2 regions of the Blautia sp. AF19-13LB genome follow, and region 2 is predicted to be linked to the other one. Evidence: riboswitches for the same ligand, from Rfam matches in the RefSeq annotation. Region 2 holds a riboswitch; the other holds the start of a gene.

Region 1 (12,650 bases), on a different contig from region 2:
TTTTATTGCAACACTGCTGTTTAAAAATGCAGGAAAGGAATTTGTCGCTGTCTGGCTTCAGACCACGTTCTTAAATTTCCCGGTTGCCTTCTTCTGGCAGCTCATGTACTGCGGACCCTTCATCCGTTTTCTGTTCCGCAAACTGTTTCCGGAAAAATAAGAAAAGATATCCACAAAGGCGAACCGCTTTTCCCCTCTCTTTCCACAATTTCTGTGGACAGACGGTGCAAAATGGTTCGCCTTCTGTGGATATCTTTTGTTTTCTTCCGGGATTACTCCTGCGGTACCGGATTGGATACGCTGACTACATGATCATACCAGGTTCCTTTTTTACCAATGATCGCAACATTGAAATCCTCGTCCAGTTTTTCTACCGGGATATCAAAGCCGTACACTTCATCTGTGGTTCCGTCAGAATACGTTACCTCATCTGTGGTCGGCTCGATCAGCTCTGCGCCGTCTGCCTGTGCTTCTTCTTTTGTTCCCACAAAGACATTGACAATGTTTTTGGATACCAGGCTGACGTGGATGGTCATTTTTCCGTCTTTTACCGTCAGGACACCCTTTCCTTCTTTTGCTTCATTGACATGGAACATATTGCTGTCTGTATTGAAGTCTGCCGTATACGTACCGTCTTCCAGCTCTGATGCGCTGCTTTCTCCTGCAGTCTCCGCTGCCGATGCGCTTTCTGCTGAAACATCTGATGTGGATGTACTGCTCTCTGCCTTAGATGCATCCTGTACAGAAGCGGAAGATGCGTCTGCCGCAGAAGACGCAGATACTGCAGATGCAGAAGATGACGCTGCATCCTTTCCGCCACATGCGCCGAGCATGGATACAGTCAGTGCTGCTCCAAGAAAAAGAACTGCCAATTTTTTTCTCATAATAAAATTCCTCCTTGTATCACCTTGAAGCGGATCTTTTTCATCCGCTCAACTTAAAATCCGACAGCACACTGAGTCTCTTCAGCCGTACTGCCGGATCTTATTTTACTCTATTTTACGTTCGGAATGCAACCCCTAATTATTCAGCATCGTCCTGAACGCCGTTGCCGTCCATAGCTGCCTTGGTATGCTGTACATACAGCTGCTCAACAGCATCAATTCTTCCAAGACCTTCGATCTGAGTGTCGATCTCGTCGAATGCACCGGATGCCTCAAACTGGCTCTTCCAGGAATCCTCATCCTCGCCTGCCATATCGTTGTTTGCGTGGTCACCTGCAACAACCATCAGCGGCCGAAGAATTACTTTCTTGTATCCGGCTGCTTTTACTGCCTCGATCACGTTCTCGCAAGCGGTCTCTTCCGGCTTGCCCTCAACGGTTCCGATGAATACGTTTTTGTATCCAAGAGTATCCATCTGTGTCTGCATCTGGCTGTAGGTTACATTTGCAGTGTGGGAAGTACCATGTCCCATAAATACGAAAGCAGTGCCGTCCTCTGCTGCTGCATCCAGACTGTCATAATTTGCAGATTTTACTGCCTGTGCCGTGATTGCTTCTGCAACGGCCTGTTTGTCCTCGTTGATTACGGTAGCGTCACTTCCAACCTCGCCAAGCAGCGGCTCTGCGATGGTTACGGACTCAAATTTATCTTTATAGCTATCTACTGCTTCTTTCAGCTCGTCGTACTCTGCGCCGTGCATCAGATGAGTCGGCTGAATAATCAGTTTTTTCACGCCATTGCTTACAGCTCTTTCCAGTGCCTGATCTACGTTGTCGATCTTCTCGTCATCGCGGGCCTGTACATGGTTGATGATGATCTGTGCAGTGAAGGCACGTCTTACGGACCAGTCCGGATATGCAGCCTGCAGAGCTTTCTCAACGCCTCCGATATCCTCAGCACGGCTGTCGTTGAAGGAAGTACCAAAGCTTACAACCAGAAGCTCATTCTCGCCGATCTCGTCTCCGTTTAACGGATCATCCTTGGAAGCATCCCCTGTGTCTCTTCCGAAGTAATCCGGATCTGCGTTCTCACCTTCTACGAGTTCTTTCTGTGCGTCTGTCAGGGCATCCCATGCCTCTTTTGCTTCTTTGCACTGCTCGTCGGTGTTATCATTTCTTTCCTGTACATAAATTGCGTCAATCAAAGCTGCCACTTTATCTGCTGCCTCCTGGTCTGCATCTGCGGATACCTCTTCAGATGCAGAAGATGCGCTTACGCTGCTGCTTGCTGCTGTGGTGTCTTCCTCAGATGCGGAAGATGCACTTACGCTGCTTGTTGCTGTGCTGCTTGCGCTGCTGCTGGATGCGTTGCTGCTTCCGCATGCGCCGAGCATAGATGTTACCATAGCTGCTGAAATTAAAGCGACTACAAGTTTCTTTTTCATTTTTGTTTTCCTCCCATTTGCTGGTATCTTTGCAACAACCAATATCGGGGACGTTTTACATTTCAAACTATGAGAAACACGCTCCGCGAGTTTCTCAAGTTATCGCGGCAGTCGCTAAGGTCTCGTGCAAGCACGGACTTTGGCTCGTTGCCCGCGTAAATAGAAAGAAGCCCTTTCGTTTTTCAACGAGGGGCTTCCAGTATTTTTATCACAAAGAAAACCATCTCACCCGCTGTGGGGCAAATGTCCGCTTTCCTGTTTTGTACTGCCAGTTCCTCGTGGCACGAACGTAACGTTCCTGTACTGCGAAAGGCAGGTCTCCCGGCTCATTGCTTCAGGATTTGACTCCAGCGCATCGGTCTCCTTCCCGGTTTCCCAGTGGATCATTCCCCTGCTTGCAAAATACGGTGACGAGTTCGTGCAGGATTCACACCTGCTTCCCTTTTCACCGGACACGTATGTCCGACACCTTACACATCGATATTTAATTGTCTTTTCTTTAACGACTGTTAGTGTAGCACATCATCTTTTCTCTGTCAAGTGCCGTAAAATCAGGAAATCCGGCCATTTTCCATTTCATATACCACATCCGCGACGTTCATCGTGGACACAATACAAATTATATTTTTATACTTATACAATAATGTAAAGTTTACATTGTTGTATAACATAAATACTAAAATAAAAAGCACTAGAATATTTTCTAATGCTTTTTGTCTAACACTTATCCAAAAATGTTTTTCAACTCACAGACCTAAGTCTGAACTCGCAGAATATCCTCGGTATTTGTATCCTGCCCTTTTATCTTACCATAAATTCCGCCAACGTCAATTAGTTATTCCTCCCTTCAAATCCTCTATTTATTTTGTATATCTAAAATCCGTATATTTTTATTCTGCATTTCAATCATATTTTTGTTGAATGGACTACAAGAAACTGTTATACTCAATATACGGGTGCTGCCATAACGGTAGGCGGTTAGTCCTTCTACGGAGGGACTGTGACTCTCCGATTACATAGAAACCCTTTATATGGGAATTCCTTGGAAAGGAGGGCTAAGCCATGAGTATTATCGACTTCATAGCAGTTGTAAGTTTCGGCTTAACCTGCTTTAGCCTTGGATACAACTTCGGCAAAGATACTGCGAAATCACAAAAATAGCCGCCCAGTCCTGCAAACTTTGGCGACTATTTTTACATAAACCAATAAATATGGACTAACCGTCTATCGGTAGCACTCTTTTCAATATCATAATATCATGCATTTCAGAATATGTCAAAATCTTCTTTTCACATATCCCGAAATCTCCGATACCTCTCCTCTACCAGTTCTTCCCCATCCATCTTCTCATACTTTTCCAGGAATTTCAGAATTTTGCCTCTCAATTCTTCACACACCACTGGCATTGTGTCCACCGTAAACTCCCCCGGCTCTTCCACAATCTCTTCTACAATTCCCAGTTCCTTCAAATCCCCCGCCGTCAGCTTCATCACCTCGGCGGCCTCCGGCGCGCGTTTGCCGTCTTTCCACAGGATGCTTGCAAATCCCTCCGGCGACAGGATGGAGTAGATGGCATTCTGCATCATCCACACTTCATCCGCCACGGCGAGTGCCAGTGCACCGCCGCTGCCGCCTTCTGAAATGACAATAGAAAGAACCGGCGTTTTTAACGCTGACATTTCATACAGGTTCCGCGCAATCGCCTCGCCCTGGCCGCGTTCTTCGGCTTCCATTCCGCAGAAGGCGCCTGGGGTGTCTACGAGACAGATAACAGGCCTGTGGAATTTTTCGGCCTGTTTCATCAGACGCAGGGCTTTGCGGTAGCCCTCCGGGGACGGCATGCCGAAATTGCGGCGGATGTTTTCTTTCGTATCCGCGCCTTTCGCCTCGGCGATGACCGTGACCGGTGTGCCGTCAAACGATGCAATACCGCCGATGATCGCCGCATCATCGCCATACAGTCGATCACCATGAAACTCAATAAAATCAGGAAACAGCTCCCGAATATAATCTTCTCCCACCGGTCGGTCCTTTTTCCGCGCTTTCTGCACACAGTCCCAAGCCGATGTTTTCTCTCCCGTTTCTGGTGCTGCCAAAGACCGCTTCACGTCTCCATCCCCCAAAGTCAGCACTTCCGAGGAAACTTCGATATCTTTCCCATGCATCCGCAGAATCTCCGACAGCACCTCTTTCGCCTCTTCTCTTGGCAGAATCCGATCCACAAACCCATGCTCCACCAGAAACTCCGCCCGCTGGAATCCTTTCGGCAGTTTCTGTCCTATTGTCTGCTCAATAACCCTCGGTCCCGCAAACCCGATCAGCGCATGCGGCTCCGCCAGAATAATATCCCCCAGCATCGCCCAGCTCGCCGTCACGCCGCCCGTCGTCGGGTCCGTCAGCACACTCACATACAAAAGCCCCGCATCACTGTGTCTTTTCAGCGCCGCCGACGTCTTCGCCATCTGCATCAGAGAAACAATCCCCTCCTGCATCCGCGCCCCTCCCGAGCACGCAAACAAAATCACCGGCAGCGAGAGCTTCGTCGCCCTCTCCACCGCCCGCGTAATCTTCTCCCCAACAGCCTCACCCATACTGGCCATCATAAACCTGCCATCACAGACCCCGATCACCGTCTCCATCCCGTTGATCTGTCCCTTACCAGTCACAACAGCCTCCGTAAGTCCTGTTCTCTCCTGCAGAGCCCTCACCTTCTCTTCATACCCCGGAAACCCCAGCGGATTCCCCGCCGTCATCCCCTGATCCCATTCCTCAAAACTCCCATCATCCAGAAGAAACTCAATCCTCCGATACGCATGCACCCGAAAATAATTCCCACACTTCGGACAAATATAAAGATTCCTCTTCACATCCTCCGTAAAAATAGCCCCCTTACAAGCATTACACTTCTTCAAAATCCCCTGCGGTGCCTCCGGCACCACCCCATCCGCCGTGTGCTCCTTCCGAAACACCGTCTTCTTAAAATACTTACCCAGCATCATACCACCATCACTCCTTACGTCATAACACTTTCACTCTATTGTCACCATAACAATCTTCCAACCACACACCTCACCCATCGAGGCATTCATTCTCTCTTAACCGCTCACTCCTGTCATCCCAGCCGCACCGCCCCGCGGTGTCGCTGACCACACTCTCCCAGTCGTGTGTCTGATCTCAGCCGCCCGGCAGTACAGCAGAGGGGGGCGGCCTTAGTGTTTCTTTCCTCTGAAACCGCGCCGTCCCCCTCTGCTGTACTGCCGGGCGGCGTCCGTCTCTCACAATCTCTCCGTCAACCGCTCCACAAACTCAATATCCGCCCTCCCGGCCAGATACTCCTCTTCATTTAAAATAGAATACAAATAATCAACGTTAGTGTCGACTCCCTCGATGACGACTTCCCCCAGCGCACTCCTCATCCGCGCAATCGCCTCCTCACGCGTCCTCCCATGCACAATCAGCTTCGCCAGCATCGAATCATAAAACGCCGGAATCACATACCCGTCATACGCCGCCGTATCCACCCGTACTCCAAATCCCCCAGGCAGATGCATCTCCGTAATCTTCCCCGGACAAGGCCTGAAATTCTTCGCCGGATTCTCCGCATTAATCCTGCACTCAATCGCATGACCCGAAAGCCGTACCTCCCCCTGCGTCACCGACAGCGGCATCCCCGAAGCCACCCGAAGCTGCTCCTGAATCAGATCCACCCCCGTGACCCACTCCGTCACCGGATGCTCCACCTGAATCCGCGTATTCATCTCCATAAAATAAAAATTCCCGTCCGGCTCCAGCAGAAACTCAATCGTCCCCGCATTCGCATAATGCGCCGCCTTCGCCGCCCGGACCGCCGCCGAGCCCATCCGCTCCCGCAGCGTGTCATCAATCGCCACACAAGGCGACTCCTCAATCATCTTCTGATGATTCCTCTGAATCGAGCAGTCCCGCTCCCCAAGATGAATCACATTCCCGAACGAGTCCGCCATAATCTGAAACTCCACATGACGCGGATGACGAATCAGCCGCTCCACATACATCGTCCCGTCCGCAAACGAACTTTTAGCCTCCTTCTGCGCCGTCTGAAACGCACTCTGGAACTCCCCGCGCGTCTCCGCCATGCGCATACCCTTGCCGCCGCCTCCAAGCGCCGCCTTAATCATCACCGGAAAACCAATCCGGTCGGCCTCAGAAAGACCCGTCTCCCAGTCAAAAACAGGTTCCTTTGTCCCCGGAATCACCGGCACACCGGCTGCCTGCATCGTATTTCGCGCTTCAGACTTATTACCCAGCCGGTCCATCACCTCAGGCGACGGCCCAATCCACGTAATGTGGCACTCCTGGCATCTCCGCGCAAACGTGCTGTTCTCCGACAGGAATCCAAATCCCGGATGAACCGCATCCGCCCCCGTCACAAGCGCCGCACTCAAAATACGTTCCATATTTAAATAACTGTCCTTCGACGGTGCCGGCCCGATGCACACCGCCTCATCCGCGAGCTGCGCATGCAGTGCCTCCCGGTCCGCCTCCGAATAAACAGCAACCGTGAGAATTCCCATCTCACGGCATGCCCGGATAATCCGGACCGCGATCTCCCCACGGTTTGCAATCAAAACTTTTCGAATCATTGTGCTGCCCCCACCATAAAGGTCAGTTCCGCCTGCGCGACCACCTTGCCGTCAACCGAAGCAACCGCTTCCCCGACGCCCATCGGTCCCTTGTGGCGGATAATTTTCGTCTCCAGACGAAGCTTGTCTCCCGGTTTCACTTTTCCCTTAAAGCGGCACTTGTTGATGCCGCCGAAAAATGCAATTTTTCCCTTATTCTCGTCAAGAGAAAGAATCGCAACCGCACCGACCTGCGCCAGCGCCTCGATAATCAGCACGCCCGGCATCACCGGCTCCTGCGGAAAATGACCCGCAAAAAAATCCTCGCGGTACGTCACACATTTATACCCAATGCCGAATTCGCCCGGCTCAAAATCTTCTATGTAATCCACCAGCAGAAACGGATGTCTGTGTGGAATAATCTCCTGAATCTGTTTCGTTGTCAAACTGTTCATTCGCTGCTTCCTTTCTCGTCCCGGCTTTACGCTTTTACCCGGAACAGCGGTTTTCCGTAATCAACCATCTCGCCGTTTTTCACCAGAACCTCCGCAATCACGCCGTCCACTTCGCTCTCAATCTCATTCATCAGCTTCATGGCCTCCACAATCGCTACAACCTGTCCCTTTTTCACGGTGTCGCCAACCTTCACAAACGGCTCGGCATCCTCTGCCGGAGCTGTATAAAACGTTCCGACCAGCGGGGATGTCACAAAAACGCCTTCTTCTGCTTCACTGTGATCCTCAGCCGCTGTACTTTTTCCTGCCGTTTCTTTTCTCTCCGGCATGGCTGCTTCTTTCGCTGTCACGCCATTTGCTCCGCCCATCATCTCTGCCATCTGCAGACCGGCACCGGATGGAACCCCGCTCATCTGCACCTGCACCGGAGCTGCTTTTCCATGCTCCATGGCAATCTTGATCCCATCAGCCTCGTAATCAAACGCGGTCAGCGAAGAATCCGAAACTTTATCAATCAACTGTAAAATCTGATCTAATTCCATCTTATTTTCCTTTCTGCACCGGAACACGATGCCGCTTTATTCATATTTCTGAAACAGCAGCACCGCATTGTGGCCGCCAAAACCAAGGGAATTGCTCATTGCCAGTTTCACATCGGTTTCCACCGGAGCGCCGATGCAGTAATTCAGATCGCATTCCGCATCTGCTTCCTTTGTTCCAATCGTCTGATGCACGAAGCCGTCCTGAATGGATTTCGCACAGACAACAGCTTCCACACCGCCTGCCGCGCCGAGCAGATGACCGACCATCGATTTCGTCGAGTTGACCAGCACATGGTCTGCCGCATCACCGAAGGCTTTCCGGATCGCACGCGTTTCAAACAGATCGTTGTGATGTGTGGACGTTCCGTGTGCATTAATATAAGTAACTTCTTCCGGTTTTACTCCCGCTTCTTCCATCGCAAGCTCCATCGCACGTGCCGCACCACTTCCATCTTCCAATGGAGAAGTAATGTGGTACGCATCGCAGGTTGCGCCGTATCCGACTACCTCTGCATAGATCTTCGCGCCGCGCTGTTTCGCGTGCTCCAGCTCCTCAAGTACGAGAATGCCGGCGCCCTCGCCCATGACGAAACCGTTCCGGTCTTTATCAAACGGAATCGAAGCCCGCAGCGGATCTTCCGACTCGGAAAGTGCGGTCAGTGCCGAAAAGCCTGCCACGCCGACCGGCGTAATTGCGCTCTCCGCACCGCCTGCCACACAGATGTCCGCGTCGTTGTACTGAATTGCGCGGAAGGCATCGCCAATGCAGTGCGTTCCTGTCGCACACGCCGTTACCACGCTGGTACATTTTCCTTTCGCGCCGAGTGCAATCGCAACGTTTCCCGCCGCCATGTTCGCAATCATCACCGGAACGGTAAACGGGTTGACGCGGGACGGATTTCCGGCATCAATTTTGGCTTTCGCCTGCTCGCATGCATTCAGATCACCGACGCCGGAGCCCACCAGAACGCCGACGCGGAACGGATCTTCATTCTCCATGGAAATGCCGGCATCTGCAAACGCTTCTTTTGCTGCCGCAACGGCATACTGGGAGAAAGTTCCCATTCGTCTTGCCGCCTTGAAATCCATGCGTTCTTTTGCCACGAAGCCTTTGACCTCGCCTGCCAGATGTACTTTATATTCTGCTGTATCAAATTTCGTAATCGTTCCGATTCCGCAGGCTCCCTTGCGGACGCCGTTCCAGAATTCCTCCACGGTATTTCCAATCGGGGTTACCGCACCCAGCCCTGTGATGACTACTCTTCTCTTCATTCCAACTCTCCTTTTCTTAGATCACCATGCCGCCGTCGCAGTGAATCACCTGTCCGGTGATGTAAGCTGCCGCTTCGGATGCCAGAAATGCGGCCAGGTTTGCCACATCCTCCGGCTTTCCGAAATGACCGAGCGGAATCTGGGATACGGATGCTTCTTTCACTTTATCCGAAAGAACCTCCGTCATATCGGTCTCAATAAAGCCCGGCGCAATCGCATTGACGCGGATGCCGCGGGATGCCAGTTCTCGTGCCGCTGTTTTCGTCAGGCCGATCACACCTGCTTTCGATGCCGCATAATTTGCCTGTCCGGCGTTTCCTGCCACGCCGACCACAGAAGCCATGTTGATGATGCAGCCGCTCTTCTGGCGGATCATCGGCCGTGCCGCAAAGCGGATGCAGTTGAACGTTCCCTTGAGGTTTGTCTCAATGACACGGTCGAAGGCTTCCTCCGACATACCCATCAGAAGGCCGTCCTTTGTGATGCCCGCGTTGTTGACCAGAATATCGATTTTCCCATACAAAGCAAGAATTTCCTTCATCCACGCTTCACACGCCGCAAAATCTGATACATTGCACTGCATCACACAGCCGTCTCCTCCTGCCGCGCGGATTCCCGCAAGCACGGTTTCGGCCGCCTCTTTTGAACCATTGTAATTGATGACAACAAAGGCTCCCTCCGCCGCCAGTTTTTCTGCAATCGCACGCCCGATTCCGCGGGATGCGCCCGTTACTACTGCTGTTTTTCCACTTAACATCTCATTCTCCTGCTGCATAATCCACTATCTATAATAAAGTTTCGCACACCTGATGCATTTCCTCATAGGTGCGGATATTGTAACCTTTTACATCCCGGTTGATTTTTCTTAAAAAGCCGGTCAGTGTTCTTCCCGGTCCGATCTCCACGAAGGTATCAACGCCGTCCGCAATCATTGCCTCGATGCTCTGCTGCCACCGCACACCGGATGCCACCTGCTGGATCAGAAGGCCGCGCGTCAGTGCAGTATCACGCACATACTGGCCGGTTACATTCGTCACATACGGAATCTTCAACTCCATAAAGCCGACGCCCTCGAGCGCTTCGGTCAGCCCCTGGGACGCAGCTTCCATCATCGGGGAATGGAACGGGCCGCTTACGTTCAGCGGAAGTACCCGCTTTGCGCCTGCTTCTTTTAACTTTTCCGAAGCCTCTGCCACTGCCGCCTCATATCCGGTGATGACAATCTGACCCGGGCAGTTGTAATTGGCAATGTAGGCGCCGGAAATCCCGCTCAAAATCTCTTCGATTTTTGCAGCTTCCATGCCGAGCACCGCCGCCATCGCGCCCTCGCCTGCCGGAACAGCCTCCTCCATCAGGATGCCTCTTCTGCGGACGACCTTCATCGCATCCGCCATTTCCATACCGCCGGCGGACACAATCGCGTTGTACTCGCCAAGGCTGAGACCCGCTGTCACATCCGGCGTAAGGCCGCACGCCCGGATGGACTGCTCCATCGCCATTCCGGTTGTCAGCAGTGCAATCTGGGTAAACTCTGTCTGATCCAGATGTTCATTTTCCTCAAAACAGAGTCTTTTCATATCAATCCCGATCAGCTCGGATGCCATATCGTAGACGGCTCTCGCTTTCGGACATGCTTCATAAAAATCCGCGCCCATGCCGACACACTGGGAACCCTGTCCAGGAAACATAAATGCTGTTTTACTCATAACCGCGCCGGTGCTCCTTTCAGAAGTTCTTCCATCTCATTCATCATCTGCTCTATGATTTCTTTGCAGCTTTTCTCGTCTTTTACCATACCTGCAATCTGACCGGACATCACGCTTCCGGTTTTGACATCGCCGTCCACAACGGCTCTTCGAAGACCGCCGAGCGTCAGTTTTTCCAGCTCTTCGAACGGAGCTCCCTCTTTTTCCAGTTCCAGATAATGGCGTGTCATCTCATTTCGGATCGCCCGCACCGGATGACCGGTTGTGCGGCCTGTCACGCGGGTATCAATATCTTTCGCCTTGATCACCAGCTGCTTGTAATTTTCATGCACAACGGCCTCTTTCGAAGCGACAAAACGCGTTCCCATCTGAACCGCCTCGGCACCCAGCATAAAGGCTGCTGCCATGCCGCGTCCGTCCGCAATTCCACCGGCCGCAATGACCGGAATTTTTACGGCATCTGCCACCTGCGGAACGAGTGCCATCGTTGTCGTCTCGCCGATATGGCCGCCGGACTCACATCCTTCTGCCACAACAGCGTCTGCGCCTGCGCGCTCCATTCGTCTTGCAAGAGCCACGGAAGCGACCACCGGGATGACGCGGATGCCAGCGTTTTTCCACAGTTCCATATATTTCTCCGGATTTCCTGCGCCCGTCGTAACGACTTTTACGCCTTCCTCGGCAACCACTTTTGCCACCTCATCCGCATACGGGCTCATCAGCATGATGTTGACGCCGAACGGTTTGTCCGTCAGTTTTTTTGCTTCGCGGATTTCATTCCGAACCCACTCTGCCGGTGCCGCCGATGCTCCGATGAGGCCAAGGCCGCCGGCCTCGGAAACTGCCGCTGCCAGATGATGCTCCGCCACCCAGGCCATGCCGCCCTGAATGACTGGATACTGAATCCCGAGTAATTTTGTCACTTCTGTGATCATGAATCGCTTCCTCCTGCTTCCCGATCTTTCTTAGTTTTTGTGCTGCTCCAGATACTCTGCAACATCACCGACAGTTACCATCGTTTCCAGATCCTCGGTCGGGATTTCTACGCCGCAGGTGTCCTCGAGGGACATGACCATTTCAAACAGATCCAGGGAATCTGCTCCGAGATCCTCCTTGAAGGAAGTCTCCGCTGTGATGGTATCGATGTCTGCTCCCAGTGCTTCTGCTACGGTTTCTTTTACTTTTTCTAACATGTTTTTGTCCTCACTTTTTTTCTTATTCTTCTTATTTTATATGGGCGTTTCTTACCATTCCAGGTACGCCGCGCCCCAGATCAGTCCTGCTCCGAAACCGGAGAGAACGATTCTCTGTCCTTTTTTGGCTCTGCCGGACCGGTTCCACTCATCCAGCAGAATCGGAATGCTCGCCGCACATGTATTGCCGTATGCTTCGATATTCCGCGGAAATTTTTCTTTCGGTGCTTTCAGTCGTTTTGCCACGCCGTCGATGATGCGGCTGTTTGCCTGATGAAGGATAAACGCATCAATCTCTTCGACCGCCATGTCGGCTTCCGCGAGCACCTCGCGGATGACTTCCGGCACGCGTGATAAAGCAAACTGGAACACGGCACGGCCGTCCATCTGCAGATACGTTCCCTTTTCGCAGGTCAGCGACACGCCTTTTTCTCCATCGGAATGGATCTTTTCGCACGCTTTTGTCTCCTGTTCCTCCGCCGTCAGCACAATGGCTCCCGCGCCGTCCCCGAACAAAATGCAGGTTCCGCGGTCGTGCCAGTCCACCAGGCGG
Region 2 (12,650 bases):
ATCCAGGACACTTACAATCTGCCGGTTTTAAAGGGCAGCGTCGGTATTGTGCGGAAGCTGCTGATCGGCACGGCGGCGGTGGAGCTGGCGGGAGCCTTTTTCTACAGCTTCTGGTTTGTGCCGGAATACGGTTTCTGGAAGGGAATCGGCTACAGCCTGTTCCACTCCGTATCCGCCTTCTGCAACGCCGGAATTGACCTCGTCGGGGAATCCTCGTTCGCCCCGTTTGTGACGAACCCTCTCATCAACTTTACGACGATGGGCCTGATTTTCTTAAGCGGCCTTGGCTTTCCGGTCTGGTGGGAAGTTCTGGAGCGCGTGCAGGATCTTGTAAAAGGAAAACGGACCCGGAAAAACTTCGTGCGCGGCTTCACGCTCCACACCAAACTGGTTCTGACGACAACCGTCATTCTTCTGTTCGGCGGGGCGCTTCTGATCCTCGCGCTGGACTGGAACAACGCATCCTCGCTTGGCAGCTTAAAACCGGCGCAGAAGGCTATGGCGGCCTTCTTCCAGTCCGTGACGACGCGAACCGCCGGCTTTGAGACGATCCCGCAGGCAAACTTCTCGGACGGCTCCGCGATGGTAAGTATGATCCTCATGTTCATCGGCGGCTCTCCGATGGGAACGGCGGGCGGTGTCAAGACGACGACTGTTGCGATTCTGCTCGTGGTCGTCGCATCCTACATCCGCGGCGATTCCGACACCGTGGTCTGGGGACGGAAGGTCATGGAAGAAAACATCCGCACCGCGGTCGTTATTTTCTTCTTCGCACTGACGATGGCATTCACCGCGACGGTGCTTCTGATCTCTGTCACCGGAAGTCCTCTGCTGGACTGCCTGTATGAGATCGTTTCCGCTGTGGCAACCGTGGGACTGACGCGGTCGCTTACGCCGACCCTTCCGGCGGCGGGAAAAATCATCGTAATTCTGGTCATGTTCATGGGACGTCTTGGACCGGTTACGCTGGCTATTGCACTGCGGCGGAGAAGCGGAAGAAAAGATGTGGATATCCAGCGCCCGGAACAGCGGGTGCTGATTGGATAAAAGAGGAGAAAAAACATGAGTAAACAATACGCAGTCATCGGACTTGGAAAATTCGGCTTCGCCGTGGCGACGACGCTGGCGCAGGCAGGAAAAGAAGTGCTCGCGGTCGATAAAGACCCGGAGCTGGTACAGGAGATCGCCGATCTCGTCACATATGCGGCGCGCGCGGACATCACCGACAGCCGTGTTTTTGCATCGCTTGGCATCAGCAACATGGATGTCGTGATCGTCGGCATCTCTGAAAATATGGAGTCGAGCATCCTCGCCACCCTGCAGGCAAAAGAGGCGGGCGTGCCGCTCGTCATCGCAAAGGGCATGAGCCAGATGCATGCCAATATTTTGAAAAAAGTTGGCGCGGACCGCGTCGTGATGGCGGAGAGTGAGACGGGCATCCGCCTCGGAAAAAGCCTGATTTCCGGTGGCTTCCAGGACTTCTTCATGCTGTCGGATTCGTTCTCCATGGTAGAGCTTCCCGTGCCGGAAGCGTGGACGGGGCATAACCTCGAGGAGCTGGATCTGCGGAAGAAATACAGTATCAACGTAATCGCCGTCAAGGACGGGGAAGACATCCGTGTCACGGTCAATCCGAAGACGCTGCTCCGCGCAGAGGAAGTGCTGATTCTGATCGGCGAAAACAAAGAACTTGCCAAATTGATGAAAAACAGGAAATGAGGGGACCATTCATGATTACAAGCAGCAGCAATGCACAGGTAAAAAACATTATTGCGCTGAACAAAAAAGCAAAAGAACGCCGGGAGCAGGACGTTTTCGTGGCGGAGGGCTGGAAAATGTTCCAGGAAGCGCCGCGGGAATGGCTGAAAAAAGTATATGTGTCTGAGGGCGGCAGCAAAATGCATGAAATGCCGTCCGACGGGACAGAATACGAAGTAGTGGACGACCGCGTGTTCCAGTCCATGTGCGACACGAAGACGCCGCAGGGTGTTTTAAGTGTGATCCGCATGCCGCATTACACCGAAGAGGAGGTGATGGACAACGGAAAGACACCGCTTCTGATGGTGCTTGAGGATCTGCAGGACCCTGGAAATGTCGGAACAATCATCCGCACCGCAGAGGGCGCAGGAGTCACCGGCATCATCATGAGCCGCGGTACCGCGGATATCTTCAATCCGAAAACGATCCGTTCGACGATGGGCTCGATCTACCGTATGCCGTTTCTGATCGTCGACGATGCGGTCGGATTTGTAAAAGGCTTAAAAGCGCGGAAGATCTGTACGTACGCGGCACATCTGCACGGCGTGCATTCCTACCGCGAGGAGGATTACACAAAAGGAACGGCATTCCTGATCGGAAATGAGGGAAACGGCCTGACTGATGCAATGGCAGAGGCCGCCGAGTGCCTGATCCGTATTCCGATGGAAGGAAAAGTGGAGTCGTTAAACGCAGCGATTGCATCCGCCGTTCTCATGTATGAGGCACACGGCCAGCGCGCATAAAAGAAAGAGCGTTACCGGTTTTCTTACATTTCTCTTAACCTGCCGGAAACCTACTCGACAGAACCGGTATTTTGAGCTAAAATAGAAAGAGCAGAGTCCGGGCTGAATTTCTGTCAGTCCGGTAAAACTGTAATATTTGCCAGAAAAGCAAAAGCTGTTTTGGGAGGAAGGAAAAATGAGTGAGAAAAAAAACATCAGTAAAAAGGAGCTCCGAAGAAGAAAGCGGAAGCGTGCGCTGATGATCAAAACAGGAATTCTATGTGTTCTGCTTGTCATCTTCGGCATTGGAATCTGGGCTTTGGCCGGAGGAACAGAAAAAATCCAGCAGAAAGCACAGGAAAAAGAGGATCAGAAAACAGCAGAGGTGGACGGTTCCGTATCGTCGGACAGCACGGGAAGTGCTGAAGCGCCGACAACGAAAGCACAGATTATGGCGGAAGCCGATGCACTTGCGCAGACATACGATTACGATGGAGCCATTGAAAAGCTCCAGAGCGTAGAGGGCGCAGCGACCGACGCGGATATCATCACAAAAGTAGCAGAGTACACCAGCACGAGAGATGCCTGTGTGCGCGTCAACGTCAACGAAGTAACCCACATTTTCTATCATTCTCTTGTAGTCGATCCGCAGAAAGCGTTCTATCAGGACAACGCACAGACCGCAGGCTTCTGCCAGTGGATGACCACCGTGGATGAGTTCAACGCGATCACCCAGCAGATGTACGACAGAGGATATGTCATGGTTTCGATCAACGATCTCGTGAAAAAGACCGTAGATGATGACGGAACCGTTCATTACGAGGAAGGGGACATTTACCTGCCGGAGGGCAAGAAAGCATTCGTTCTTTCTCTGGATGACCTTTCCTATTACCACTCTTACGACGGACGCGGCATTGCCAGCAAGATGGTAGTCGGCGACGACGGAAAACCGACCTGCGAATACATTCAGGATGACGGAACTGTTGTGACCGGTGCTTACGACTGCATCCCGCTGATGGATCAGTTTATCGAAGCGCATCCGGATGCCGTATACCACAATGCGCGCGGAACCGTAGCACTGACCGGCTACGATGGAATCCTTGGATACCGCACCGACGGTGATTACAAGACGAGAGAAGATCTGACGGATGATCAGGTAGCATGGCTTGATGCACACCCGGATTTCGACTGGGATAAAGAGTGCGAGGAGGCGAAAAAAGTAGCCGATGCGATCAAAGCAGACGGCTGGACATTCGCAAGCCATACCTGGGGCCATATCCGTGTCGGCGACAAACCGATCGAGACGATCCAGGCGGATACCGAGAAATGGCTGACGTATGTTGCACCGCTCATCGGCGGAAGCGATATCATCATCTTTGCACATGGACAGGATCTTTCCGACTGGCACGATTACACGATGGACAATGAGAAGTTTGCTTACTTAAAGAGTCAGGGCTTCAACATCTACTGCAACGTAGATTCCTCCCAGTATTTCGTTCAGGTAAGAGACAATTACCTGCGTATGGGACGAAGAAACCTGGATGGATACCGTCTGTACCAGAACCTCTACGGAGGCGGCGAGGACAGAACAAGCGATCTGTTTGATTCTGCCTCTGTTATTGATCCGCAGCGGCCGACAGATCCATCTCTTTACAATTTAGGTTAAAGAATTTTGAAAATGAAAAAGATCTCACAGAACTTTCTATTATTTATAGAAGAAAGTCTGTGGGATCTTTTTTTCAGCAGGGCGAACCGTTTACAGATATTTTTCTACGAGCGGAAACGGCAGAGGCCCGAGACGGAGCAGTTTTTCATGGAAACCGATCAATGAGAATGAGTCACCTTCCTGTTCCCGCACTTCCGAGAGGAGCTGCGAAAACGAGAGCGATCCGACACAGTATTTCAGATAGTTCGCCGGTGTCTCGAGAATATACTGATATAAAGAGGCAGCGGCCGACGCATCCGTGATGCCGAACTGCGCCAGAAAGGCTGACGCATCCGAGAGGAGCCATCCCTGGCTGTGGATTCCGAGATCCAGCAGCGAGCAGAGGGTAAGATGCACCGAGCGGTTCAGATACCAGAGACGGCAGAGCGCCTGCGTGTTTGCATCGAGATTACGTGCGGCGTAGCGGCAGGCATATGATTCAACGTAGGTTGCCCATCCTTCCACATAACCCGACGGCGCGTAGAGATGGCGGATCAGAAGCGGGTCGGAGCGCGAGAACGAGACGGTCTGGTACAGATGGCCGGGAAAGCCCTCGTGGGCAAGTGTGGAATACAGCTCGATGCCGGTCATCTCATCCGCGGGATTCAGGTAAATGGAGTTGGGTGAATTGACATCGGCGGGCGGTGTGAGATAAAAGGCGGGGCTTAAAAAATCCTTGAGGGAGTCATCCACGGTCTTTACTTCGTATGCGATACCCGAAAGAACGGGAAAATCTTCAGAAACGGCATTCTGCAGATCGGCAAGCATTTCCTCCGGCGTGGAGAACGGCAGCACGAGCGCCTGCTCTGAGAGGGGGAGCGACGGATTCTGATCGAGAATGATCTGCATTTCGGCACACTGGTCCGCAAGCTGCTGTGTTAAAAGGCGGGTCAGCTCCTCCGGTGAAGCATCAACACCGACGCGGCTGCGGAGAAGATACGCATAGTAGGAAAGTCCGCCTTCCTGCCGGGAAAGACCACCGGCGTTCTGTGTTCCTTTGCCGCGGAGTGAAGAAAGCGCATCGGAAAGAGAGCGGTAGGCGGGAAAAACACAGGAGGTAAGGAGTTTTTCATGCGTCTGCAGACAGAGATTCCTTTCCGCCTCAGAAAACAGTGAAGACGCCTGCAGTTTATTCTGAAAAACGGTGTGGAGCAGATGGATTTCCGGTGTATCCGCGTCGGCGAGAAAAGCACTGCACTGGTGGATAATGCCATCGACCGCAAGGTCATTCTGAAACACGCCCTGCCGGGATTTTTCCTGTTCGAGTGCGATGAGGTCGGAGAAATAGCGCGGGAGATCCTGCAGAAGATGGAGGTAGTCGGCGATATCCTGCTGTGTGCGGAACGGGTACTCCGCGAGCAGAATGGGAAGCTGTGCCTGAATCCCAAGCGACGGACCGAGCGGTTCCGCAAGAAGGCTGGTGCTGCCCGGCATTTTCTCGCAGTCCAGCTCGTAGAGCAGAAGATCGAGCGTGATCTGATTTTCCGCGGAGAGGCGGTTGCGATGAAAGGATGTGAGCGTTGTTTCCACACTCTGCAGCAGGGCATCATATGAGGTGCGGTCAGGGATGGAAACCGTGCCGAACGAGGCGGTGCCGGGGGCAATTCCGCGGGAAGCCGGATCAGCGAGGGTATAGTGGAGCGTGATGGCAGAAGAGGTTACCTCGGAGTGGAACCGTTCCTCCACATACGCGGAAAACCGGCGGTTCTCACCAGGGGAAAAGAACGGGGAAAAATACCAGAACAGCAGGGCGAAAAGAAGTCCGCCGCACAGAAGCAGAGGGAACAGGATGCGGCGGTGCAGAGAAGCTGGTTTCATAGAATAGGCTCCGGTGCGGACAGTTATCATAAAGTATGTAAAAAATGCTGATTTTATGCGCTTTTTCCGTGGCCTTTCATTTGACTTTCCAAAACGGCTTTGCTATAATCAGTAACGAATGAAATAAGGGACTTTTCAGTGCAGAACGGATTTGAAAAAGAATCCGCGAAGGTAAAAGAGAATCAGGTGGAAATCCTGAGCGATCCGGTCACTGTAAGCAGGGAGTGTTAGCTGCAGAAATGCCATTGTGCGAAACGCATGAGAAGGCGCGGCTGCCGTGAAGATCTGCGAGTCAGGAAACCTGCTGGAAAGGTTAGTGAATCGCTTCCGATGAAAGCATATATTCATGGAAAGATGTACGAAGCAAAATCGGACATCTGCTTTTTTGTCGCCATGCGTCCGAAAAAGAGCTCCGGTGGAGAAACTCTTTTGCAGAAAAAGCAGATGTCTGTTTGTCTTTTCGCAGAAAAAATGTGTCCTCAAAAACAAGATTACTTGCAGGGAGACATCATTGACGGGGACAGGCACCGCCCAGCTGCCTGAAAAAGTCAGACGGAATCCGGAGCAGATGCGCGAAGGATATCCGAAGAAAAGGAGAAGTTATGAAAGGAAATTCAAGCAAATTTCTGGCACTGCTGCTGTCGGCGTCCATGATCATGAGCCCGACTGCCAGCGTATTAGCAGATACGCAGGAAAAAGCAGCACAGACAGAAAGCAGCGCAGCCGCAGAGGAAGCGCCGCAGAGCGAAGAAACAGCAGAGACGGCAGAACCGGAAACAACACCGGCAGAAACCGAGAGCAGTGAAAGCACTGCAGAGACTCCGGCAGAAGAGCCGACGGAAACACCGGCCGCGCCTGCAGAGGATCAGACAGCGGCAGGATCTGACGAGACCGAGACACCATCCGCAGATGAGGATGCTTCGGAAGATACTGCAGAGGACACTGCAAAAGACGGTGAAGAGACTGCCGATACCACAGAAAAAGAGCCGGAAGCAGCAGATGAGACTTCCCAAGATGCTGAAAAAGAAACACCGGCAAAAGAAGAAACCAAAGATGCTGTAAAAGAGAATACCAGTCCGGCGGCAGAACAGCCGAAAACGGAAGTAAAAGAAACAACCAAAAATGAGGCATCCAATACAGCCGAGGAGAAAGAAACAAAAGCAGCGGAAGCAGCAAAACCGGCAGATGGTGAGTATGAGACTTCTGCAGAAGCAACCGGAAGCATGTTCCGTGTGATTTCTTCCAGACTCATCGTAAAAGATGGAAAACTGAAAGCATCCATTCTGCTGAGTGGAACCGGCTATGATTACCTGTATACGGGAACAGCAGCAGAAGCTGCCGCAGCAGATGAAAAGAGCTGGATTGCTCCGACAGGAAGCGAAACCTATACGGATACGAAGACCGGTGCAGAAAAGACCGGATATCGTTTTGAAATTCCGGTGGAAGAGCTTGACAAACAGATGGATGTTGCCGTTCGCTCAGCCAAGAAAAAAACATGGGCTGATAAAACCGTTACGATCCACAGCACCGATGCAATCCCGACGGTAACACCGGAACCAACCGAGACTCCAAGCGAAAATCCAGGTGAGGATTCCTCGAATAAGCCAGCCAGTGTAGAAGCACCGGTTACCAAAGAGGACGGCAGCGTATTCAAAATGTTCGTCATCTCCGAGGCAACAATGATCAACAAGGGCGATAAACTCGTTCTTACACTGAAAACAAACAACGTATCATTTGATAAACTGTATCTTGGAAAGAACGATGACCTTGCAAAAACACCGGCTATCCAGGGAATGCAGGAAGCAAACGGCGGTTATTCCTTTACATTTGAAGTAGATGCGGACAAAGCCGGCACAACCGTTCCGATCGTTCTTGGAAAGAAAGACGGAACCTGGTACACCAAACAGCAGCTTTATCTTGCAGTTCCGGGAAGCAAAACACCGGAAGTAACTCCGATACCGGAGCCGACCGAGACTCCGGTCCCGACTGCAACCCCGACTCCGAGTGAGACTCCGGTTCCAACCGCAACTCCAACTCCGGAACCGGCGAAAGTAGAAAACGGTATCTACAGCGGAACCGCGGAGACCGGCGCAGCTATGTTCAAAGTAGTCGGCGTAGAGCTGACCGTAAAAGACGGCGACATGAAAGCACGCATCACGTTAAGTGGTGTTGCCTACGATTATCTGTACATGGGAACACCGGAAGAGGCAGCTGCCACAGACAAGAGTGCATGGATTGCAGGCGTCGGCACCGTTGATTACACAACAGCAGACGGCGAGACGAAAACAGGAATGCAGTATGATATTCCGGTAGCAGCACTCGATCAGGCACTTGTTGTTTCTTCCCATTCTGCAAAACGGGATAAATGGTATGCAAGAACCATTACTATTGCATCTTCCAGTCTGAAAAAGACCGCAGATCTTCCGGCAGATGAGACCAATAAAGTAGCAGATGGTATTTACAGTGCAGAGGCAACAACTAATGCAGCAATGTTCAAGGTAGTCGGCGTAAAACTGACCGCGAAAAACGGAAAAATGACAGCAGTTATCACCTTAAGCGGAAGCGGCTATGATTATCTGTATATGGGAACCGGAAAAGATGCGGCAGCAGAGAGCGGCGCATGGATCGCTTCCACCGGAAAAGTGGACTACACCTTAGACGGTGAAACCAAAACCGGAATGCAGTTTGAAATCCCGGTAGAGGCACTTGATCAGGAATTTGCTGTAGCAGCTCATGCAGTAAAGAGCGGCAAATGGTACGACAGAGCCATCACGATTGCATCTTCCAGCCTGAAAAAGACCGGAGACCTTCCGTCGGATGACAACAAGGGCGATACTCCGAAACCAACCATCGTTCCGACCAAGACCCCAACCGTATCTCCATCTGAGACACCGGTTGTAAAACCGACCAGCACCCCGACTCCGGCACCGACCCAGAAACCGGCCGATACCAAACCGGAGCAGGAATCCAAATATGAGTCTGACTTAAGCGGCGGCACATCCAAAGTAGACAGTGCAACCACACTGGCAGACGGCGTTTACACACCAGACGGATTCTCCTTCTCCGGCGGATCCGGAAAGGTAACCATCTCCTGCAGCAAGATTACTGTAACGAACGGACAGGCTTATGCAACGATCGCATTCAGCAGTCCGTACTACGGATATGTAAAAGCAAACGGAAATAAATACATGGCAAATGTCAGCGGCGGAAGCAGCATCTTCACCATTCCGGTTGAGCTGAACAAGAACAATACCATCATCGGTATGACCACCAGAATGTCCGTTGCCCATGAGATTTCCTACAACATCTTCATCTCCCTGGCAGCAGCAAAGAAGGGCGGCAGCACTTCTTTCAGCACAGGATTTGTAAAAGCAGACGGAACAACCTCCACGATCAGCACCGATAACTCCAAGCTGGATACCACCGCTCCAGAGATCATGGGACTGGAATACAAAGCAGAGACAAAACTTGCTTACGCAGAGTACTTCAAGATGTATCATTACGACGAAGGCATCACCCTGCTGGAGATCGATATGACAAAAGATACCGAGCGTGATCCGGAGAAACAGACCGAGGACGACAAGAAAGCAGAAGATACCGATACCGCAGCAGCAGAGAATACCGCAGCAGCAACCGACGAGGAAGAAGCGGCAGCAGCATCCGATTCCAAAAAAACCAGCACTGAGAAAGCGAAAGATCTGACCGAAAAGACAAAAGAGCTGTACGAAGGCAATGTTGTCAAATATCTGATCGTTCCGAAAGATGTTGAGATTCCGGCAGGACTGGACAAAGATATGATTGTGATCCAGCTTCCGGTTGAGAAAACATACGTAGCATCTGAGGATGCCCTGAAACTTCTCGACGAGCAGTTAGACGCAGCAGAGAGCATCAAAGCAGTCGGCATGGAGCAGAAAGACTGCCAGATCGAAAACATTGCAAAAGCAATGGAAGATAAAAAAATCTCCTTCGACGGAGCATTCGATGATCTGGACTACAAAGCTCTGGTAAAAGACGAAATCGACTTTGCAATTCTTCCGTCTGAGTTCCTTCCGGGAAATGCAAAAGATGAGGAAGATGCTGATGCAGCCGACGAGACCGCAGATACCAAATCTGAGGATCAGAAGGACGATAAAGACGATAAGACAACGGATGAGAAAGCAGACGAAGACAAGACTCCGGAAGAACTTCTGAAAGAGGAAAATGAGCGTCTGTCCGACACCGCAGAACGTCTGGCAACCCTGACCATTCCGATGCTGGTTGACCGTTCCGCAGATGAGAAGACCGATCTTGCGAAAGCAGAGTGGCTGAAAGTCTACGGCGTGATCTTCGGATGCGAGGATCAGGCAAACGAGCTGTTCCAGCAGATGGTAAAGGCAGAAGAGAATAAATAAGTACAATAATTTGCAGCAAAAAATGAGAAAGGGCTGCTGCCGTATGGCAGCGGCTTTTTCTTTCAGAAAGGAATATCAAATGACAGGAAAAAACGAAAGAAAGCTGAAAAAATGGGCCGCACTTTTTCTTGCAGCAGCGATGTCACTGACGGCCTGCGGCAGCACCGCATCAACGGGAAGCAGCACATCGTCCGCGTCGGGCACTTCGGCAGTTTCTGAGAGCAGCACATCCACAGCATCCGCAGCAGACGTTTCCGAAAGCCAGACGGAGAGCACATCCGTCTCGGAAAGTACAGCTGAAAGTGAAAGCACCTCCGAAGCCACTGCTGAGAGCAGCACCTCCGGGAGTGATACCGCATCCGCGGATGGTTTCGCAACGACAGACGATGTCAGCGACGCACCGGACATCACCGGAATCACCATCGAGAGCCAGATGGTCCTGAATTACGCCGAGTGCTTTAACGTATACTACTGCACAGACGGCTATAAACTGATCGATGTCAAAGACGGCGCGCAGTATCTGCTCGTCCCGGACGGAAAAGAGGCGCCGGATGACCTCGATTCCGACGTAATTGTAATCCATCAGCCGCTGGAACGCATCTACATGGCAGCAACCTCTCCGATGGCGCTGTTCGATGCCATCGACTCCCTCGATACGATTCGTCTCTCCGGTGAAACCGCAGACAACTGGTACGTACAGGATGCCGTTGACGCGATGAATGCCGGAACGATGATCTTCGCCGGAAAATACAGTGAGCCGGATTACGAACTTCTGGTCAGTGAGAACTGTGATCTGGCCATTGAATCCACGATGATCCTCCATTCCCCGAAGGTACAGGAGATGATCGAGATGCTCGATATTCCGGTCTTCATCGACCGTTCCAGCTACGAATCCCAGCCTCTTGGCAGAACCGAATGGATCAAACTCTACGGTGCCATGCTGGACAAAGAGGAGGAGGCAGCCGACTTCTTTGCAAATCAGGCAAGTGTTGTGGAAAATCTGAAGGATTTCCAGAATACCGAAAAAACGGTCGCTTTCTTCTATATTAATACGAGCGGAGCTGCCGTTGTGCGGAACCCGGAGGACTATATTTCCAACATGATCGAGCTTGGCGGTGCGCGCAACGCCTTCCGTGATCTCCAGGACGACAGCGGAAAAACATCCGTGCCGATCACGATGGAGCAGTTCTACGATACGGCCGAAGATGCGGACTATCTGATCTACAACGCAAGCATCGATTCCACCGTCAAAACCCTGGACGACCTGCTGGCAAAGGATTCCATGTTTGCCGATTACAAAGCAGTCAAAGAGGGCAACGTCTGGACAACCGAGAAATCCATGTATCAGGCAACCGATAAAATTGCACAGTTTACCAACGACATTAACCTTCTGGTAACGGGCGGCGATCCGGATCAGATGGTATTCTTAAGAAAATTATCCTGATGGAGGAACGTATGTCAGAGAAAAAAAATATGACAGGAAAAGAGAACAGTTTCCATATGGAAAACTTCCGGCGCCGTTCGCGGTATGCCGCTGTGTTCCTGGTGCTGATTCTGGCGTTCGCCGCCATCACCGTGCTGAATATCAATTCCGGAAACGTAAATATTTCGATTCCGGAAATTTTCCGGATTCTGCTGCGGCGGACCGGAGAGGGGAAAGCGTACAATATTATCTGGAAAATCCGCCTTCCGCGTATTCTGATGGCGGCAATCCTGGGCGGTGCTCTGTCCCTGTCGGGCTTCCTTTTACAGACTTTCTTTGAAAACCCGATTGCCGGTCCGTTTGTTCTTGGAATTTCCTCGGGAGCCAAAATGGTCGTGGCGCTGACCATGATCTTTTATCTGGAGCGGGCGCGCAATATCACATCTTACACGATGATTGTTGCAGCATTCTTAGGATCCCTTCTCTCCGTCGGCTTCATTCTGCTGATGTCCCGGCGGATCAAAAATATGGCAGGACTTCTCGTCGGCGGTATTATGATCGGTTACATCTGCTCGGCGGTCACGGATTTTGTTGTCACCTTCGCGGAGGATTCCGATATCGTCAACCTCCACGGCTGGTCACAGGGAAGCTTCTCCGGCATGAGCTGGAGCAACGTAGCGATCTCTGCGGCTGTGATCGGCATCACCTTTGTCATCACGTTCCTGATGGCAAAACCGATCGGTGCATATCAGCTCGGTGAGGCGTATGCGCAGAGCATGGGTGTCAACATCAAAGTATTCCGCATCGCGCTGATTCTGCTTTCGAGTATTCTC

The links. Region 2 has a riboswitch for cobalamin ahead of DWX32_RS15050 (hypothetical protein). Riboswitches for the same ligand answer to the same signal wherever they lie in the genome.
Region 1: linked by a shared signal. The riboswitch ahead of DWX32_RS02990 (sirohydrochlorin cobaltochelatase) and the one ahead of DWX32_RS15050 (hypothetical protein) in region 2 are both predicted to bind cobalamin.

What each region holds. Positions count from the first base shown of each region.
Region 1 covers NZ_QUGO01000002.1:160,570-173,219, forward strand. The annotation lists gene DWX32_RS02980 (DUF2798 domain-containing protein) at 1-160, shown strand, start outside; gene DWX32_RS02985 (hypothetical protein) at 273-884, opposite strand; gene DWX32_RS02990 (sirohydrochlorin cobaltochelatase) at 1,024-2,328, opposite strand; cobalamin riboswitch at 2,623-2,816, opposite strand; gene DWX32_RS02995 (acetyl-CoA carboxylase carboxyltransferase subunit alpha) at 3,618-5,327, opposite strand; gene DWX32_RS03000 (acetyl-CoA carboxylase biotin carboxylase subunit) at 5,604-6,950, opposite strand; gene fabZ (3-hydroxyacyl-ACP dehydratase FabZ) at 6,947-7,384, opposite strand; gene accB (acetyl-CoA carboxylase biotin carboxyl carrier protein) at 7,411-7,926, opposite strand; gene fabF (beta-ketoacyl-ACP synthase II) at 7,963-9,198, opposite strand; gene fabG (3-oxoacyl-[acyl-carrier-protein] reductase) at 9,215-9,955, opposite strand; gene fabD (ACP S-malonyltransferase) at 9,984-10,904, opposite strand; gene fabK (enoyl-[acyl-carrier-protein] reductase FabK) at 10,901-11,839, opposite strand; gene acpP (acyl carrier protein) at 11,870-12,097, opposite strand; gene DWX32_RS03040 (beta-ketoacyl-ACP synthase III) at 12,149-12,650, opposite strand, start outside.
Region 2 covers NZ_QUGO01000016.1:50,826-63,475, reverse strand. The annotation lists gene DWX32_RS15075 (TrkH family potassium uptake protein) at 1-1,047, shown strand, start outside; gene DWX32_RS15070 (potassium channel family protein) at 1,063-1,719, shown strand; gene DWX32_RS15065 (TrmH family RNA methyltransferase) at 1,731-2,501, shown strand; gene DWX32_RS15060 (hypothetical protein) at 2,677-4,146, shown strand; gene DWX32_RS15055 (DUF885 domain-containing protein) at 4,237-6,003, opposite strand; cobalamin riboswitch at 6,123-6,326, shown strand; gene DWX32_RS15050 (hypothetical protein) at 6,606-10,394, shown strand; gene DWX32_RS15045 (ABC transporter substrate-binding protein) at 10,474-11,838, shown strand; gene DWX32_RS15040 (FecCD family ABC transporter permease) at 11,850-12,650, shown strand, end outside.